Syntrophotalea carbinolica DSM 2380: one gene and its partner. The protein of the gene in region 1 binds, or shares a complex with, the protein of each later gene. Links are inferred from orthologs where the notes say so. Each region holds a gene or a part of one and is shown on either strand. Other genes may lie near its edges.

The links.
Region 2: the proteins of dnaB (region 1) and dnaG are in contact, whole or in part, in a crystal structure (PDB 2R6A), measured with the Geobacillus stearothermophilus proteins. The link is inferred for Syntrophotalea carbinolica DSM 2380 from one-to-one orthologs. Residues at the interface, in WP_033016901.1 of Geobacillus stearothermophilus: Ser13, Glu15, Ala16, Gln18, Glu91, Leu92, Asp94, Ala95, Val96, Pro97, Thr98, Ala99, Ala100, Asn101, Tyr104, Tyr105, Ile108; in WP_049624496.1 of Geobacillus stearothermophilus: Lys456, Leu457, Leu458, Pro459, Ala460, Asn463, Ala464, Leu467, Leu535, Leu536, Ile537, Ala538, Gln544, Glu545, Asp548, Tyr549, His552.

What each region holds. Positions count from the first base shown.
Region 1 is NC_007498.2:2,324,043-2,331,311, forward strand. Bases 2,298-5,208 are described here. They hold dnaB (replicative DNA helicase), read right to left. Parts: upstream 4,483-5,208; coding sequence 3,112-4,482; downstream 2,298-3,111. Other genes in these bases: PCAR_RS10990 (sigma-54-dependent transcriptional regulator), read left to right, coding at 2,298-3,031; rplI (50S ribosomal protein L9), read right to left, coding at 4,551-4,997; PCAR_RS11005 (YybS family protein), read right to left, coding at 5,018-5,208. Also shown: tRNA dihydrouridine synthase DusB, read left to right, coding at 1-404; PCAR_RS10985 (two-component system sensor histidine kinase NtrB), read left to right, coding at 411-1,511; more of PCAR_RS10990, read left to right, coding at 1,598-2,297; more of PCAR_RS11005, read right to left, coding at 5,209-5,974; rpsR (30S ribosomal protein S18), read right to left, coding at 5,992-6,267; rpsF (30S ribosomal protein S6), read right to left, coding at 6,319-6,666; redox-regulated ATPase YchF, read right to left, coding at 6,828-7,269. UniProt on the Escherichia coli protein: The main replicative DNA helicase, it participates in initiation and elongation during chromosome replication. Travels ahead of the DNA replisome, separating dsDNA into templates for DNA synthesis.
Region 2 is NC_007498.2:3,130,667-3,138,023, forward strand. Bases 1-2,999 are described here. They hold dnaG (DNA primase), read right to left. Parts: upstream 2,408-2,999; coding sequence 593-2,407; downstream 1-592. Other genes in these bases: rpoD (RNA polymerase sigma factor RpoD), read right to left, coding at 1-523; PCAR_RS14585 (endonuclease MutS2), read right to left, coding at 2,404-2,999. Also shown: more of PCAR_RS14585, read right to left, coding at 3,000-4,770; PCAR_RS14590 (CvpA family protein), read right to left, coding at 4,795-5,295; PCAR_RS14595 (GatB/YqeY domain-containing protein), read right to left, coding at 5,317-5,763; PCAR_RS19150 (phosphoribosyl-ATP diphosphatase), read right to left, coding at 5,800-6,441; imidazole glycerol phosphate synthase subunit HisF, read right to left, coding at 6,469-7,236. UniProt on the Escherichia coli protein: RNA polymerase that catalyzes the synthesis of short RNA molecules used as primers for DNA polymerase during DNA replication.

The DNA of each region.
Region 1 (7,269 bases):
GCCGGTCAACGATACCCGTTATCGGCAGCGGAGATATTTTCGAAGCGCAGTATGCGCAGCGCATGCTGCAACAAACGGGCTGCGACGCGGTCATGATCGGCCGGGGATGTTACGGTAATCCGTGGCTGGCAAGAGACATTCTGGCTATGCGGCAAGGGCAAACGCCGGCGCCGGTCACCCCCGAGGAACGCTGCGACGTCGCCTTGCGCCATATGGAGCTTTTCCTTCGTTTCAACGACGAACGCAAAGCTGTTTTCGATTTACGCAAGCATCTTTGCTGGTACGCGAAAGGCTTGCCCGGTGCCGCCCAGTTCCGCTCAAGCATCAATCGTGCGATGTCCATCGAGGAAATGCGGACTCTGGTAATGCACTTTTTTGAACATGCTGCCCACACAACGGACTGAGGGTTCATGAAAAACAAAGAACCGAAAGATCGCTCCCTCTACATGAGGGTACTGGAAAATATGGAAGAGGCAGTGGTCGCCATCGACAACGCGGAACGCATTGTCCTGTTCAATCCTGCGGCTCAGATTTGCACCGGATATTCCGAAAGGCAGGCCCTGAAACGCTCCATGGGTGATCTGTTCGGCTCCAGCAGCGAATTTCTGCGTCTGGTACGTTCGGCGCTGCAGTCCGGGCGATCGATCACCAGCCATGAAGACCTTCTCTTGCATCGCTCCTCGGCTGCCCCTCTGCCGGTCGGCTTATCCGCCTCGCCTTTATTTAACCGGGAAGGCGTGCAGGAAGGCGCGGTACTGATTCTACGGGATCACTCCCAGATCCGCGAACTTGAAGAGACCGTCCGCCAGGCTGACCGTCTGGCCATGCTGGGCACCCTGGCAGCCGGACTGGCCCACGAGATCAAAAACCCTTTGGGTGGCATCAAAGGCGCGGCACAATTGCTGAATCTCGAACTGCCCCCGGACAACCCCCTGCGCGAATACACCCGCGTCATGACCCGGGAGGTGAACAGGGTCAACGATCTGATCGAGGAATTGCTCGACTTGACCCGCCCTCGCCCCACGCAACTGGGCGAAGTCAACCTGTCACGCATTCTGGCGGATCAGATTCTGATGCAGAAGCAGGGTCATCCGGACAAGCAGATCACCTATCATATGCAACTGGATCCCAGTATCCCGCCCATCCGCGGCGATGAAAACCTGCTCTCCAGATTGTTTCTGAATCTCCTGAAAAATGCCGCCGAGGCCATCGAAGGTGAAGGCACGATAACCGTGACTTCGCGTATTGCAGGTCAATACCTGTACAACAAACCCGGCGAACGTCCGGTGCCGATGGTTACGGTCGAGATTCAGGACAACGGGCCAGGCATCCCGCCGGATGAACTTGACCGCATATTCACACCCTTTTTTACCACCAAAACCAAAGGATGCGGACTGGGACTGGCTATCTGCCAGAAAATCATCAACGAACACCAAGGTTCCCTGCGTGTATCCAGCCAGGCAGGTCAGGGCACCTCGTTCACCATATCGTTGCCATTGAAACGGGGCTAACCCGTTCGCAGGGCCGTTATTAATTCATATTCGACCGCCTCGCCACTATCGGCGAAGCGGAAACCATGAACTCGGGAAAATAAAGCATGTCCATTCAACGCATTCTGGTAGCAGATGACGAGGAAAGCATCCGCTGGGTGCTGCGCAAGGCGCTCACCAAACAAGGCTTCACCGTGGATCTGGCCGCCGATGGCGAAGAAGCCAAAACCTTCTTCAAACGCCGCCAATACGACCTGGCTATTTTGGATATCAAAATGCCCGACTTGTCGGGCCTGGAACTGCTGCGCTATTTTCAGGAACAGCGTCCAGAAATGCTGGTCATCATCATCACCGCCGAATCTTCCATGAAAAATGCCGTGGAAGCCATGAAACTGGGGGCGTACGATTACCTGACCAAGCCTTTCGATCTGGATGCCCTGGAAGCCATCATTGTCAAAGCCCAGAAAGCCGCCGCGGCAGCCGAAGAAGTGCATCGCCTCAAGACCGAACTGAAGGAACAGTACCCACTGGATCGGGCGATTATCGGCAAAAGCAAGCCGATGCAGGAAATATACAAGATCCTCGGCCGGGTGGCGCCAACGGATGTCACCGTGCTCATTACCGGCGAAAGCGGTACCGGCAAGGAGTTGGTGGCCAGGGCGATTCATTATAACAGCCCCAGGGTCGGCAAGGACTTCCTGGCCCTTAACTGTGCCGCCATCCCCAGCGAACTTCTTGAAAGTGAACTTTTCGGTCACGAAAAAGGGGCGTTTACCGGCGCCACGGAACGCAAAATAGGCAAGTTCGAACAAGCCAGCGGCGGGACCCTGTTTCTGGATGAAATCGGCGACATGCCTCTGGAGCTGCAAGCCAAACTGCTGCGTGTTTTACAGGAGCGGGAAATCACTCGTACCGGCGGCAGCAGCTCGATACCCGTGGATGTACGCATCGTTGCGGCCACCAACCAGAATCTGCGCGAACAGGTTGCCGCCAGAGAGTTCCGAGAAGATCTTTTTTACCGCCTCAACGTGGTGCCGATTGCCATCCCGCCCCTGCGGGACCGGCGGGACGACATCCCCTTGCTGGTCGAATACTTCCTGGATCGGGTCCGCGAAGACCTTAACGTCGGGGTGCAGGGATGCACCAAGGAAGCCATGGCGCACCTCAGGCGTCACGACTGGCCGGGCAACGTCCGCGAGCTGGAAAACACCCTCAAACGGGCGGCCCTGCTGTCCTCCGACCAACTCCTCACGCCCAACGATTTTCCCGGATTGGTACCGGAGCCGGCCCGCAAGGAAACCGATGAATCGCTTGAAGCGCTGATTTCAAACAAACTGCTGGCGACTTTCGCGCCGATGGACGTCAACGAACTGAACAATCTCTACCAGATGGTTCTGCATCAGATGGAACGGCCGCTGATTTCCATTATCCTGGAAAAAACCCGTGGCAACCAGGTAAGGGCCGCCGAGATCCTGGGCATCAATCGCAACACTCTGCGCAAAAAGATCCAGACCCTGGATATCGACCTGAAAGAACTTTAGGAAACAGCTTCGCCCCCCATACGCAAAAACGGCTCCGGACTTTACTGTCCGGAGCCGTTGATGTTTGAGGGGAAGTCCTGTCAATAGGGTTCGTCTCGGCGCGCCTGATTTTCAAAACGGGTAAACTGACCAAGAAAGGTCAGGTGAACGGTTCCGATGGGACCATTACGCTGTTTACCGATAATAATTTCGGCGTCTTTATCGTGACCCTTTTCACAGGTCCGCTCCTTACTGCGACAATCGTCGCAATAGACGGCCTCGCGGTATATGAACATGATAACGTCGGCATCCTGTTCAATCGCACCCGATTCACGCAAGTCTGCCATTATGGGCCGTTTATCGGTTCGGTTTTCCAGCGAACGGTTCAGCTGGGAAAGAGCCAGAACCGGTACATTGATCTCCTTTGCCAAAGCTTTGAGAGACCGGGAAATTTCGGAAATCTCCTGCTGGCGACTTTCCGAGTTGTGCCCTTGCATAAGCTGCAGGTAATCGACCACCACCATACCCAGATTGTGTTCGGCCTTAAGACGGCGCGCCTTGGCCCGTAATTCCATGACCGTAATGGCGGGAGTATCATCGATAAAGACCGGGGCTTCGGACAGCTTGCTGGCCCCCTCGATAAGTTTGGGCCAGTCCGATTCGACCAGGTTTCCCGTTCTCAGACGACCTGCATCGACCCGGGCGAGAGAGCACAACAGACGCTGCACCAGGGATTCTTTACTCATTTCCAGAGAAAAAACCACCGTGGGCACAGGTTCGGACGCTCGAACTGCGGCATTTTCCACGAGATTCAGGACAAACGCAGTCTTACCCATCGAAGGACGACCGGCAACGATAACCAGATCCGATGGCTGAAGACCGGCGGTCATTTCATCCAGAACCGTGTAACCCGTGGAAACACCGGTTACGAGCTCCTTACGATGATATAAATCTTCGATAATCTGAATCGTATCCTTCATAATTTCCCGCGTAGAAAAATACGAAGGGCGGTTTTTCATCCCGCTGATTTCGAAGATGGACTTTTCCGACCAATCGAGCAGCGCTTCAATATCGCCACCTTCATATCCCCGCGTGGCGATTTCCGTCGCCACCGAGATAAGGTGCCGGGCGAGCGCTTTTTCCTTCACCATCCGACAGTAATAGACGATGTTGGCGGCGGTAGGGACGTAATCGACCAGTGTGCTGAGGTAACTTATACCGCCCACAGCATCAAGTTCGCCTTTTTTCTGCAGTGAAGCCGTGAGAGTGACGAGGTCGGCGGGTTCGCCGGTATCGGAGAGGTCGATAAGAGCGGAGAAAATCTTTTTATGACTTTCCCTGTAAAAGTCATCGGGACGCAGTATTCCCAAGGCCTTGTTGAGGGCGTCGTTTTCAAGCAGTATGCCCCCCAGTACGGACATTTCGCCTTCCAGGGACTGGGGAGGGAGTTTAGTCACCGGAATATCGTTCATAGTTACAACTGACAGTGGGGGGAAAAACAGTCGGCACCGGAGCAAACTCCGGTACCGACATGTATGTATTAATCAAGCGCGGTTACCGCAACCTTCACCGTAGCGAGGATGCCGGCCGGCAGCTTGACAGCGACTTCGTATTCACCAAGAGCTTTGATCGGCTCATCGAGTTGGATCTTTTTACGATCAACCTCAACACCGGATTCTGCCAGTTTGGCCTGAATCTCCATGCTGGTTACAGAACCGAACAACTTGCCGTCATCGCCTGCACGCAGAGCAAATTCGCAAGTCACCTTTTCGATCTGCGCTTTAACAACCTCGGAAGCCTGCAATACCTTCTGAGCTTTGTGCTCAAGCTGACGCTTTTGATGCTCGAGTTCTTTAATATTGCGGGTATTCGCTTCAACAGCGAACTTTTGGGGGATAAGAAAGTTACGCGCGTAACCAGGCTTTACTTTAACCAGATCACCGATCTGGCCCAGGCCATCCACGTTTTCCATCAAGATGATATCCATTGAGTTCCTCCAAAAAGGATCTAATCCTTGCGGTTTCTGGGCTTTCGAAAATCGATCCAGAGATCGAAAATTCCAACCCCGGTTGCAAGCACCCGTAACGGGAGACTCGCAACAACCAAAAAATAGCCAAGTATCCGGAATGCCGGGGGCACCCCTTTAACGGTAAGAAAGTAACTTGTTATGGCCAGTCCCTGCAAAAAATAAATAGCGGCCACAATCACCAGCACGTTCAATGCGAATCGGTGCCCTGCCCCTTCAAAAAGCAACACACCAGCTCCGCTGGCTATGAGAACCCATATAAGATTCTCCGCCACTTTCCAGCTACCGAAGGGAACCTGCACAGGCAATATATCCCCTGCCCGCCGGTTGAGAAACAGCACCAGCACCAGAAGCATACCGGCAACCGTCAGAACGGTAATGGCAGGATACAGTGCCACAAGCTTGCTGCCAACCTCCCCCAGCACTTTCTCCGTCTGCTGAGCGACATCGGCAGGCAAACCGGCCTGCTTGAGCGCGGTAAGCGCTCGATCAACCTCGGTTCGGGCCCAACCGTCCGCAAAAGCGAGGGGGGACTGTCCGAGCCGAAATGCGTACACACTGAGAATGCTTAATCCGCCAGCCACGGAAAAACCGGTTCCGGCCAGGACGGCGGCATCCCAGTGCCAGGATTTTTTCAGCAGTAGCGGCACCACAACGGAGCCTACCCCAAACTGCATCAGGTAGGCGCCGCCGAGCGCCGCGCCGCCGATAGCGCCCAGCAATAATGCACAGGCGGATACGGCGACGACCGCACTGACTACGCCTTGGCGAAGCAGCAACAATGCCGCAGGCCATGGTATGACGAATGCCAGCACACTACCGAACAAAACCAGCAAACCGCTTTGCCCCTGTGATATGGCCGCCAACACCAACATCTGGATGCCAAGCGTTGCGGTCACGGCCAATGCAGCAGGTAAAGCCTTTTGTGCAATACTCAAGGCAAGGGTCCTCGGATCTAGTCGAGGGAATGACCGGCCGTAAAGGGCAGCAGAGCGATATTGCGTGCGCGCTTGATGGCTTCGCGAATTTTACGCTGATGCTCGGCGCAGTTCCCGGAAATCCGGCGAGGCACGATTTTGCCGCGCTCGGTGATAAAATAGCGCAGGTTGCGGATTTCTTTGTAATCGATCTTCAGAGTATTGTCAGCACAAAACCGGCAACCCTTGCGCCGGGAAAAACGGCGACGGACGGAGCGTTTTGCCGGGGTGCCGGAAGTAGTTCTTTCAGCCATGATTGTATTCCTCCTTATAAGCGGACGATGTTGCCATCATCAGGATCCGGGTTATTCCTCTTCTTCGGCGTTTGCGCCTTCTTCAGCGGCGGCAGCGGCCTCTTCGACAAAGCCTTTTTCCAGCAACACCGTCTGAAACTTGATAACGGCCTCATCAAGACGCAGACGACGCTCGTACTCATCGATGATGGTCGGATCGGCTTCGAATACGGTCAGCACATAGCTACCGCGGCCCTGTTTCTTTACAGGATATGCGAGTTTGCGCACGCCCCATTCGTCGACCTTAAGGAGGTTGGCATTGAGGTCGGTAAGTACGCCTTTGAACTTTTCGACAACGGCATTGTACTCGTCCGCGACCTTGTCCGGATGGACAATCATGATGTTTTCGTAGGTACGCATGTAACTTTCTCCTCTCGAGTGTTTAACCCCGGCATAGTCCGGAGCAAGGAGTAGGCACGTTATGTGCCCGCCTAAAGACAGAACCTAGTTTATTACCACAGACACCCGTCAAGATCAACGCTTTTCAGGTATCCTTTCCAAGAATTTGCGCCGTCAGATGCCTAAACGTTAAAGCGGAAGTGCATGACATCGCCGTCCTGCACGACATAATCCTTGCCCTCCAGCCGCAGCAGCCCCTTCTCCTTGGCACCGCTTTCGCCACGGCACGCCACGAAATCATCGTAGGCAATGACTTCGGCGCGGATAAAGCCTTTTTCAAAATCTGTATGAATGACCCCGGCAGCCTGGGGGGCACGGTCGCCCTTATGCACAGTCCAGGCACGTACCTCCTGGACACCGGCAGTAAAATAGGTAATCAGCCCCAACAACTGGTAACCGGCCTGAATCATACGATCGAGACCGGAGCTTCCCAGACCTAGCTCCTGCAGAAATTCCTGTTTTTCGTCCCCTTCCAGCTCTGCTATCTCCGACTCGATCTTGCCGCAGATAGCCACCACTTCAGCGCCCTCTTCGGCCGCATACTCCCGCACCCGAGCGACATGC
Region 2 (7,357 bases), 800 kb from region 1 along the record:
CATCGGCGCCCTCTTCTTCTTCATACTCCTTGGTGATCTCCGCCACGCCAATCTGTTCCTTGGCAAGCTTTTCACCCAGGCGAATCACTTCGCGAAAAGCAATGGGGGTCTTCATGATAACCCGGGCCACCAGCGCCTCACCCTCTTCGATGCGCTTGGCGATCTCCACCTCCCCTTCACGAGTCAGCAGCGATACCTGTCCCATTTCCCGCAAATACATGCGCACGGGATCGCTTGTCCGTCCCAGGGTTCCGGCTTCGTATTCCGTCTCTTCCTCTTCTTCGCCGGAGTCGGAGCTGCTGTCGTCACTATCGCTCTGGGTCTTGGACACAGACACCTTCTGCTCTGAATCGACGACTTCAATATCCATTTCGCCGAACAGACTCATGACATCATCCAACTGGTCGGAAGAGACCACGCTTTCCGGAAGATAATCGTTCACTTCGTCATAGGTAAGGTAACCTTTTTCCTTACCCATATCGATAAGCTGCTGAACTTCTTCCATGCCGTGTTTCTTGGCCATGCTCGATTCTCTCCTCTGGACTTCCCTTCACTGCGAAAGTCATCGGTTTATTAGTATCGACGTTGACAATTACCCCTTGAGCTTGCGTGTAAGCTCCTGAAACTCACGCTGCCAGACTGTCATCTCGGTGAAATCCTGGCCCCTCTCGGCCTCTCGCATCAGCTCCTGCAGTTGTTGCAACCGCTGCTTCATGCGCTCCTTATTCACCATTTCATGACATTTCCGGAAAAGCTCATCGTAATTTTCCGCAAACAATCCTTCGTCTTCTAACAGAATACCCGAAAGCAGCCCCTTCTGGGACTCACTCAGGTCATCAATGCGCATATTTTCTGCCACCGGCCCCGATTCAGCGGACACCGAAAGGGCGCGTTCGGCCAAGATCCGCAAATCGCCCTCCTCGAAAAGCTCACCCAGGCCGAGGTTGCGCGCTGCATCGCATGCCGATTCGTAGCAAAGAATCAGCCGCAATAAAATCCGTTGCGCTTTTTCAGCCACCCCCCGCCGGGTCTTCTTTGCCGGTACGGCCTGACGGGCAGCAGGTTTCGGCCGAACCGCAGGCACCGATGACGGGGCAGGATCCGGCACGGCCTGCGGCAATGCCTTGCTGCGCAGCAACTGCTCATCCAAGCCGGTACGCGAAGCCAGGTCCTTCAAATACAGATCGCGCTCGATATCGCCGGGCAGAAGGCGTAACTTGGCGAGAATTTTTTCCACCGCCCGTGCGCGGCCCTCGATATCCTCGCCGTGCTGTTCCAGCGTCCGCTCGATAAAGACCTCGACCACCGGACGCGCCGACGCCAGGCGCGCCTGCATCTTCTGCGCATCGTGGTTGCGCAGGAAGGAGTCGGGATCCTCACCGGCATCCAAGGTAACCACCAGGGCCTGCAACCCCTCGGGCAGCAATACGTCCATGGCACGAAATGTTGCCTTACGGCCGGCTTCATCCTGGTCGAACAATAGCAGCACACGCTCGGCAAAACGTTTGAGCAAACGAACATGCTCGGGCGTCAGCGCCGTACCGCAGGTGGCTACGGTGTTTTGAAAACCGGCGCGATACAGTGCCAATTGATCGAAATAGCCTTCCACCACAATGGCTTCGCCCTTGTGGCGCATGGCATCGCGCGCCTGGTACAGACCGTAAAGCACCCGCGCCTTGTGGTAGATGGGCGATTCGGGCGAGTTGATGTATTTGGGACCATCCCCTTCCAGAATGCGGCCACCGAACGCCACGGGCCGACCACGCTCGTCCAGAATGGGAAACAACAGGCGACGCCTGAACAGGTCGTAATCGTTACGCCCTTCGTTGCCGGCACGAACCAGCCCCAAACGATCCCGCGCCCACTTGGAGTCAAAACCCTTGTCCCGCAGATGATTTGCCAGAGCCTCCCACGCTGCGGGCGCCCACCCCAGGCGAAACTGCCGGGCGATATCGCCGTCAAAGCCGCGACGACGCAGATAACCGCGCGCCGGCTTACCGGAAGGGTCCTTCAGCAGCAGGTTATGATAGAAGTCACAGGCGACTTCCGTCACCCGCAGCAGGCGCTCGCGTTCTTCCCGGCGCTGCTCTTCTTCGGGGGATACGGCTTCTTCCTCAACCTCGATGCCGTAGCGTTCGCCGAGCCGACGAACCGCTTCGGGGAAGGCCAGCCCCTCTATATTCATCAGAAAGGCAAAGACATCGCCACCGACCTCACAGCCAAAACAGTGGTAGATCTGCCGGTCGGCGTTAACATTGAAGGACGGTGTTTTTTCAGCATGGAACGGACACAGTCCGACATGGTTACGCCCGGAACGCTTGAGGGAAACGTAGCTCGAAATCACCTCGACAATGTCGGCCCGAGCCCGTATTTCCTCGACCTTTTCGTCCGCAATCCTTCCGCTCATGACCTTCTCAATTGCACAAGGGTCACATTATCGCCACCCTGACCGATGGCGGCGGCGTGAAAGCCCGCCACTTCACGGTGTGCGGCGAGGTACTCGCGCACCACTTTACGCAACACGCCTTCGCCGGCGCCGTGCACGACTTCCAGTTCCAGCATATTGTGCAGCAAAGCATCGTCGACGAAGCGTTCCAGCAATGGCAGGGCCTCATCGACCCGCTTACCGACCAGCATCAATCGGGGGCTGAAACTGTCCCGCTGAATCTTGCCACGCACCGCGCCACCGGCGGAACGCGAAGCAAAACGTCGCGGCCGGAACGCCTCCAGCACTGTCATGGCCAAGCGCAGCTTTTTACCCTGCACCGTCATTTCGACGGTATCGCCCTGCACCCGCACCACTTCACCCTCGGTGCGCAATGTCGGGATACGCAACAACTCGCCGACTTTCACCGACTTCGGGGCCTTGCCCCGGCCCTTCACCGAGGCCGGTGCCTGGCGCAACTCTTCGCGCACCTGGCGTACCTCGGAGGTCAGCCGGGCCTGTTCTGGCACTTGCGTACCGGTCTGACGAGCCTCTTTGAGCAACCCCTTTATCTTGCGTTCGGCTTCGCGCACCAGCTGATCGGCACGTCGCCGGGCCTTGTCCTGCAACGCTTGCTTCTGCGCCTCGAAATCCTCCAGCAATTTCTTGCGTCGCGCCCGCTCCTGACGGGCCCGTTCGCGCAATTTGCGCGCTTCGGAGAGTTCCAGTTCAAGGGCATGCTGCTGGGCGTTGATCTTCTCCATCAACTCCAGGCCGGCTTTTTCGCCGTCGCCGAGGTAGTCTTCGGCACGCTGCAACACCGTGGCCGGCAAGCCAAGACGGCGGGCAATGGCAAAAGCCTGACTGGCGCCGGGTATCCCGTAATGCAAGCGATAGGTCGGCTGCAAGGTTTCGGGATCGAATTCAACGGCGGCGTTTTCCACACCGTCCTGGGTTGCGGCATACCCCTTGATCAGATTCAGGTGAGTGGTGGCTACGGTGCGCACGCCGGCGTCACGCAGGTGATCCAGCATGGCCATGGCCAGGGCGCCGCCCTCCGCGGGATCCGTTCCGGTACCGAGCTCGTCCAACAGCACCAGCGTCTCCGGCCCGCACTCTTCCATAATCCGCCGCAGCCGTGTCAAATGCCCTGAAAACGTGGAGAGATGCTGCTCAATACTCTGTTCGTCACCGATATCGGCCTGCACCGAAGGGAACAGGTAAATCCGACTGTCGGCACGACAGGGAATCGGCAAGCCCGAGCGAACCATGAGCACCAGCAGGCCGATAGTCTTGAGTGCGACACTCTTACCGCCGGTGTTGGGGCCACTGATCACCAGAATCTGTCGATCCTGCCCCAGCTTCAGGTCGATGGAAACGGCCCGCTCGACCTCAACGCTGCCATCCGCTCCGACCATCAGCAACGGATGTCGGGCATCACGCAGGTCGATGACCGGTTTGTCCGCCAGCTGTGGCGTCACGGCCCCGCACATCTGACCGAAACGCGCTGCCGCTGCCCGCAGATCAAAGCGGGCCATCAACGTCTGATTGTGCTCGAGGGCGACCCGCTGCCCTCGGACTTGAGCCGACAGACGCCGCAGGATACGTTCCTCCTCGCGTTGTTCGGCACGCCGTAAGGCTTGCAATTCATTGTTGCCTTCCAGCACCGCGTTCGGTTCCATGAACAGGGTCTGGCCGCTGGCGGATTCATCGTGGATCAGTCCCTTGACGCGACCGCGATGGTCGGCCCGCACCGGCACGACATAACGGCCATTGCGCTCGGTAACGATGCTGTCCTGAAAGACACCGCTGAAAGACTCGGCATGCAGCATATCCTCCAGTTTCCTGCGGATACGGCCCCGCAGGTGCCGGGCGGACTGACGCAGATCCCCCAGTTCGAAAGAAGCGCTGTCCAGAATCTCGCCGTGACTGCCGATACTGGCACGAATTTCACGCTGCAGGGCGTTGCAAACCGTCAGGCCGGACGCCTGCTCGGCGAGCAGCGGAGCGCTTTGCTGTCCGTCAAAATATCCGCGACAGGCACTGGCGGCCTCCAAACTCGAAACCACCGCCAGCAGGTCCTCGGCCGGCAACCAGCTGCCGTCGGCATGCAAACGCCGCAAGGCGGGTCGCAGTTCGCGGCACCCGCCCAACGGAGGTCGGCCCTGACTTTCGAACAAGGCCGTCATTTCGGCCACTTCGGCCAGAGCCTCGGCTACCTGCCGCGGATCATGCAACGGCTGTAAAGCCAGAGTCTTTTCCCGTCCCGGCTCGGTGACGGTGTGCCCCGCCAGCAGCCGAACGATTTTATTGTATTCGAGAACCCTGAGGGTTTCTTCGCTCATGAACTCCTAATCCCGCAAAAACACTCAGGAGCGGCCTTTTACCGTGCCGCCCAGTTGCTTGCCGTGACGAAACAGGGTCTCCCCCATGTCGACCAAAGGGGGCGTCAGCTGCGATGAACGCAGATATTTTTGCGCCTGTTCCGGCAAGGGGCTGCGACTCAACCCGAACAAGACCAGGATCAAAATCGCGGCACCCTGAACGATACCGAACAAGCCCCCTGCCACCCGGTTGAAGCCCCCGAGAAAAAGCAACTTGACGAAACGTGACAGAATAAACCCAATCACTGCAAAAATCAAGACCGTCAGCAGAAATAATGCAGCAAAAGCGATTACTACACATAACTGGGCCGGCAAGGAGAAGGTTTTAAGCATGCCCTCGGCCAGATAGGGATGAAAACGCAGGGCTATCACCAATCCGCCAAACAGCCCGAACAAAGAGCAGAGCTCCTTGAGCAGTCCGCGCACCACCCCCTTGATCAAAAACAAGGCCAGTACCGTCAGAATGGCGATATCCACAACATTCATAGGTCTTCCCCAGTATTGCGATCAGCTGCTCAGTCGGCTTTTAACCATGTCGCTGACCTGCTTGCCATCGGCACGCCCGCGGGTCTGGGCGGAAACGATCTTCATGACCTTGCCCATATCTCTGGGACCGGCGGCACCGGTTTCGGTTACGGCCTGTTCGATAAGGGCGGAAATTTCCTCCTCGCTCAGCGGCGACGGTAAAAACTCCTGCAGAATGGCCAGTTCGGCCTCTTCTTTTTCGGCCAGTTCGGCCCGGTCGCCCTCCCGGTATAGCGCCACGGATTCCTTGCGCTGCTTGACCAAAGACGACAGCACACCAATGATATCTTCGTCTCCAAGCTCTGCACGCTGGTCGATTTCGCGATTCTTGATGGCTGCCAGCACCATGCGCACGGTGGTCAGGCGCAGACTGTCTTTAGCCTTCATTGCGGCTTTCATGGCATCGTTGAGTTGTTGTTTGAGACTCATGGTTATCCACCTTTTTATAGGAAAACAGTCAGAAAATCAGGCTTTGCGCGAGGCCTTCTCCTCGATCCCCGACAGACCGAACCGACGCCGCAGTTCGGCGTAAATACGCTCCGGAGGCAAATCGTAATAACCGAGCAGAACCAGCACATGAAAAAACAGGTCGGCGACCTCATAGACAACCTCGTCGGGTTGGCCGCCCTTGCCGGCCACCGCCGTTTCGGTGGCTTCTTCACCGATCTTGCCAAGGATCTTGTCGAGCCCCTTGGCGAACAGGGAAGCCACATAAGATTTCTGCGAGGGATTGTCGCGGCGCTGCAGCACAACCTGATATACCTGTTCCAAAATATCGGCCTGCTCCTCGGCGACAGCATCCTGCTGCTGGAAAAGCACCGTTTTGAAGCAGTTGCGGGATGCCCCACCCTGCTCTACGGCCACCAGCAAACAGTCCCCGGAACAACTCAGCCGCATTTCCGTGACCCGCTGCGGGGCATCGGCATCGGGTGCCACCAGGGCCTTTCGGGAGCGCGAATAACGGTACAGCAAACCGCTTGCCAGGGTTTGCTCGACAGCTTCGGCGTTGAGATGTGAAAGCATCAGCACGTCGCCGCTGGGCGCGCAACGCACCACTGCCGGGATCAGTCCGTCGACACCGTATGTAATATTGCCTAAATCGACCATGGGCCTTCTCCTACCTGTCTCAACCGACTACAAACGCGCCGGCACGCCGCGCTTCTGCAGATACTCTTTGCACTCGTGAATCGTGTATTCGCGAAAGTGGAAGATACTTGCGGCCAAAGCGGCACTGGCCCCACCTTCGGTCAGGCCCTGATGAATATGCTCCAGATTGCCGACACCGCCGGAGGCGATAACCGGAATACTTACCAAATCGCTGATGGTACGGGTCAGAGGAATATCGTATCCGTCCTTGGTGCCGTCCTTGTCCATGGACGTCAGCAGGATTTCTCCGGCACCATAAGCTTCCATACGCATCGCCCACTCCATGGCGTCGATGCCGGTCGGCGTTCGGCCGCCGTGAATATAAACCTCCCAGCGCTGCGGATCGCTATCGGCGACGCGCCGTGCATCGATGGCCACAACGATACACTGGGAGCCGAAACGCTCGGCTGCTTCTTTGACAAACTCGGGGTTATTGACCGCCTCGGTATTAATGGAAACCTTGTCGGCTCCGGCATTGAGCAGATTACGGATATCCTCGATGGTGCGAATGCCGCCGCCGACGGTAAGGGGCATAAAAACCCTCTCCGCGGTGCGGGACACCACATCGAGAATGATATTGCGCTTGTCGCTGGAAGCGGTGATATCAAGAAAGGTCAGTTCATCGGCCCCCTGGGCGTCATAGGCCTCGGCCGCCTCAACCGGATCGCCGGCATCGCGCAACTCCAGGAACTGAACCCCTTTGACCACCCGACCGTCCTTGACATCGAGACAGGGTATAATACGTTTCGTCAGCATGGCTCGTCCTTCACAAGATAAGAACGCCGCACCCCGATTACAAGGGCCGCGAGTTAATTAATTGGATCGAAACCCGGGAAAACCGGTTTTTTTACCGCAAAAAACCGTTGAGATCGCAAAG